Regions from separate parts of the Blautia sp. HCP3S3_B11 genome, predicted to be linked through region 1. Evidence: riboswitches for the same ligand, from Rfam matches in the RefSeq annotation. Region 1 holds a riboswitch; the other holds the start of a gene.
The links. A riboswitch is a leader RNA that binds a small molecule or an ion and turns the genes downstream of it on or off. The one in region 1 is predicted to bind thiamine pyrophosphate.
Positions count from the first base shown of each region.

Region 2: another riboswitch for thiamine pyrophosphate. It lies ahead of thiS (sulfur carrier protein ThiS); the one in region 1 lies ahead of thiW (energy coupling factor transporter S component ThiW).

Region 1 is NZ_JBQHVP010000026.1:5,940-8,144, reverse strand. Features, by position in the region: gene ACTNC0_RS16560 (hypothetical protein) at 39-377, opposite strand; gene ACTNC0_RS16555 (hypothetical protein) at 443-583, opposite strand; gene ACTNC0_RS16550 (DUF6783 domain-containing protein) at 850-954, opposite strand; TPP riboswitch at 985-1,088, shown strand; gene thiW (energy coupling factor transporter S component ThiW) at 1,148-1,735, shown strand; gene thiM (hydroxyethylthiazole kinase) at 1,665-2,205, shown strand, end outside.
Region 2 is NZ_JBQHVP010000023.1:29,507-31,711, reverse strand. Features, by position in the region: gene ACTNC0_RS15805 (thiazole synthase) at 1-789, opposite strand, end outside; gene thiS (sulfur carrier protein ThiS) at 894-1,097, opposite strand; TPP riboswitch at 1,451-1,559, opposite strand; gene ACTNC0_RS15795 (DUF6320 domain-containing protein) at 1,597-2,205, opposite strand, start outside.

The DNA.
Region 1 (2,205 bases):
ATCTGAACAGTGTTTATATCTATATTATGTTGTGCAAGTCAACTTCCGTCAACATTATTTTTCCTCCTGTCTGCCCTCGTCCATACCAACACATTTGTCAAAAATTCATCCGTTCCCAAAATCCTCTCATCCATAATCTGGCATATCCGCGAAACAAGATACGGGTAACCGCTTGTATAATCATAAATCAGCTGACTGATTTCCCGGATATTCATTCCCGTCTGATAATCCTGCTCATATTCATTCAGCATGCTTTCAATATCTTTAACTGAAAAGCTCATGTCCAGACGAAAATCTACTGCTATATTCCATGGACTGTTATACTTTGATTCCTCCTGTGGATGCAGTTTTAGTTTTAAAGTTTTTACATCATACACACCTGCCAGAACCACTGACTGAAATGTAGAATCCTTCCCCTGCTGCCATTTCAGATATTTCTCTCTCAGCAGTCCGAGAAAAGAAAGAAAAATGTGATTTTCATTCCAAGCGAACGCATTGGAAACTTTTCAGAAAGAGGGCTGCTCCAGTCATTTACAGTTTTCTCCGGAACACAAGTTCCTGTAATGCAAAATTTTTTTGCCATGACCGTATCCTCCTGACCTTAGTTTACAGACCAGGCGAATATGCACAATTCGCCTTCGCTGCTTGTTTGATTTGAGTCAATCGGATATTCGCAATCCGCTTTCGCTACTTGCTCATAACCGAATAACTGCTCCGCAGTTTATCAGGAGGGGCTTGTACCCCTCCTGATACAAGCAAGTCCCACCCACTGCTTATTGCTTCTCGCAATTGAAGCAGGGGACTTACTTGATTCGGTTAAATTGTAACACGAACCAAAACCAGTTACAATCATCTCTCATTGACTTTTCCATACTGTTGTGTTACCCTAGAGCGTGTTTGAAAAAGGCTTTCTACAAGATATGCGTCACAATTTATGGGAGATTTTTCAAACACGCTCTAACAGCAGTAAAAAATTTGCATATGGATAATAACAACGGGAGCCTGTGTAACAGGCTGAGAGGAAGATATATCTTCGACCGCACCTGATATGGATAATGCCAGCGTAGGGAATGTATGAATGAATCGAAATCTGCCAGTGTATTATTCCGGCAGATTTTTTATATTCCACAACTTAAGGAGGTTCACAATGAACACAGACAGAGCAAAAACATTCCGAATGGTCATGCTCGCCATGATGGTTGCCATCGGCGTAGTCATTTCACCAATTCTGAGAATCGAGGGAATGTGCCCGACCGCACACCTGATCAACATCGTCTGTTCCGTACTTCTGGGACCATGGTATTCACTTCTGTGTGCCACTCTCATCGGAATTATCCGTATGATGTTTATGGGTATCCCACCACTGGCACTGACAGGTGCCGTATTCGGTGCATTTTTATCCGGTGTTTTCTACCGCGCATCCCATGGAAAAATCATCTGCGCAGTGATCGGTGAAATCTTCGGAACCGGCATTATCGGTTCTCTGGTTTCCTATCCTGTCATGGCATTTCTTATGGGAAGAAGTGGACTGAACGCATTCTTTTACACACCAATGTTTCTGGCAGCAACCTGCATGGGCGGTACCATCGCCTACTTCTTCCTGAAAGCATTAAGCCACTCAGGAATGCTTGCCAAATTTCAGCAAAGCCTTGGAGCAAAAGTATATGATCGAAAATCAGACAAGAACCAGACAACTTACCAGAGCAGCACAGCCGCTGATTCACTGCATCACTAATCCGATTTCTATCCATGACTGTGCCAATATCATCCTGGCGGCAGGAGGCCGCCCAATCATGGCAGAACACCCTGCGGAAGTAGCCGAAATCACCAGCCACGCGCAGGCACTGGCATTAAACCTCGGGAACATCACCGATGCCCGTATGGAGTCCATGCCGAAATCCTTAAAAACTGCTGGCATCATTCACATTCCAGTCATGCTCGATCTGGTAGGAACTGCATGTAGCACTCTTCGCTATGAATTTGCGCAAAAACTTATGAGCATTCATATGCCAGAACTTCTAAAAGGAAATATGTCCGAACTCCTTGCGATGTCCGGACAGACCGCTCACGCGATCGGTATCGACGCAGGTACACAGGATACGCTCACAGACGCCAACCGTTTCCACCTGCTGGAACTCTTCCAGGAAAAAGCAGCTCAGTGGAACACCACACTCCTTATTACCGGAAAAGAAGATATGGTTGTCT
Region 2 (2,205 bases), on a different contig from region 1:
TCCCGTCAGCGGAGAAGATGCACTGCCGCCTTTGTCTAATGTACGGCCAAGACCAGACAGATAAGCACTTCTTCCTGCTTCAATAGCTTTCTTAAATGCTTCTGCCATCACCTGTACATCTCCGGCTGTTGCAATCGCAGTATTTGCCATTACTGCTGAAGCTCCCATCTCCATAGCTTCGCACGCCTGGGAAGGTCTTCCGATTCCTGCATCTACAATGATTGGAAGGTCAATCTCATCAATCAGAATCTGTATAAATTCTTTTGTGCAGAGACCTTTATTTGATCCAATCGGAGAGCCCAGCGGCATGATACAGGCTGCTCCTGCGTTTACCAGATCTCTTGCAACATTTAAATCAGGATACATATACGGCATTACCACAAAGCCTTCTTTTACAAGAATCTCTGTTGCTTTGATTGTCTCATAATTATCCGGAAGAAGATATTTAGAATCATGCATAACTTCAATCTTTACGAAATCTCCGCATCCGATCTCTCTTGATAATCTGGCGATACGGACTGCCTCCTGTGCATTTCTTGCTCCTGATGTGTTCGGAAGCAAGGTCACATTCTTTGGAATATAATCCAGAATATTTGCAAGTCCGCCTTCATTTGCGCGACGTAAAGCCAGTGTAATAATCTGTGCATCCGCTTTTTCAATACATGCTTTCACCAGATCCAGTGAAAATTTACCTGATCCCAGAATAAAACGGGAGGTAAATTCATGTCCTCCTAAAACTAATTTGTCCTCGTATTTCTTTTCATTATTTGTGTTTGCAATTGTACTCATTATTTATGTCCTTCTTTCCTGAAATATCATAGTTATTTAATATCTGCATAGATGAGACCAATATCCTCTCTTCACTTTCTCTGCCTGATTAAGACTAATTTGTCTTAGCAGCTTCCGCCACCCATAAAGCTTACTATTTCCATTACGTCTCCATCCTTCAAAACAGTGCTCACATATTCTGTTTTTGGCAGAATTTCTTCATTTAACTCTACTGCGATCTGACTGATCACATATCCATTCTGTTCCAGATATTCTTTCACAGAAAATACACCCGGCAGTTCTTTTTTCGTTCCGTTTACTGTAAACATGTTCTTCTCCTTTCCCGGAAATAAATGGGAGTAAAACAGACATTTTTCCATATTTTCATATCAACGGAACAATATGGAAGAATTTCCAATAGTATAAAAAAGGAGTCCACAAAAGAATGTACCCGCGGTGGTGCACCCCTTCATGAACTCTGTTCACTCTCATTTTTCCAATATTCAATTCAAGTCTACTAACAAGTTGTTTTCTCAAACAATCCTGTTGATACACTATAGCAATTCCACAAAATAATGCAAATTGCTGTAGTTACTGTTCATTTTATATTCGGTAACTACTCCTGTTTCAGATAGATATCATATAGCCACATAAAAAAGGAGATACCAAAGTATCTCCCGTAAATTCACTATCATATACGTTCCTACGTTGGCATTATCCAAATCAGGTATAAGGGTCGAAGTTGATAACTTCCTCTCAGCCTGCTGTCACAAGCTCCCCTGTTCTTTTACAGTAATAAAGTATAATATTTTGCAGTCCACATGTCAACTACATTCTAAGTTTTTTATGAAACTCCTGCAGAGTATCTTTGAGACAGAAAATAAATAATGCCGCCACAGTGAGAAAACTAATCCCCGCACAGACAACCGAAGGATATACCAATCTCACAATTCCCGTCCATACAAGAACTATTGGAATCAGTCCCGCAACACCTGCCTGAACAAGATAAAACAAGTATTCTTCCCGTTCCAGACGGTTCACTTTTGCAATTACAGGAATGGAAAACTGTACCGCCAATGCCCCAAAAGGAAGAACAAAATCTACAGACCAGCCTCTCCATCCGATAAACCAATCCCATAGAATTGCTATCACAGATATAATCAATAGCTGCCACATTTCATTCTTAAGAATGTTCCTTCTTTTAAAATACGCCACCATAACTACCAGCCAGGCACAGGCACATCCCGCACCTGCAAACCAGAACCAGTTTAACATACCGGCGGTCATAAAATTAATCACCCCACAGGCCACTGCTATCGCCAGACACAGAAAGCTGAAAGTCTGAACAATTCTCTGGTTCTCTTTCTTCTCCAGTTTCTGTTTCTCCCCATATCCTGGAAATTCATTCTTCAGTTCCCGATGAACAACCTGTTCTTC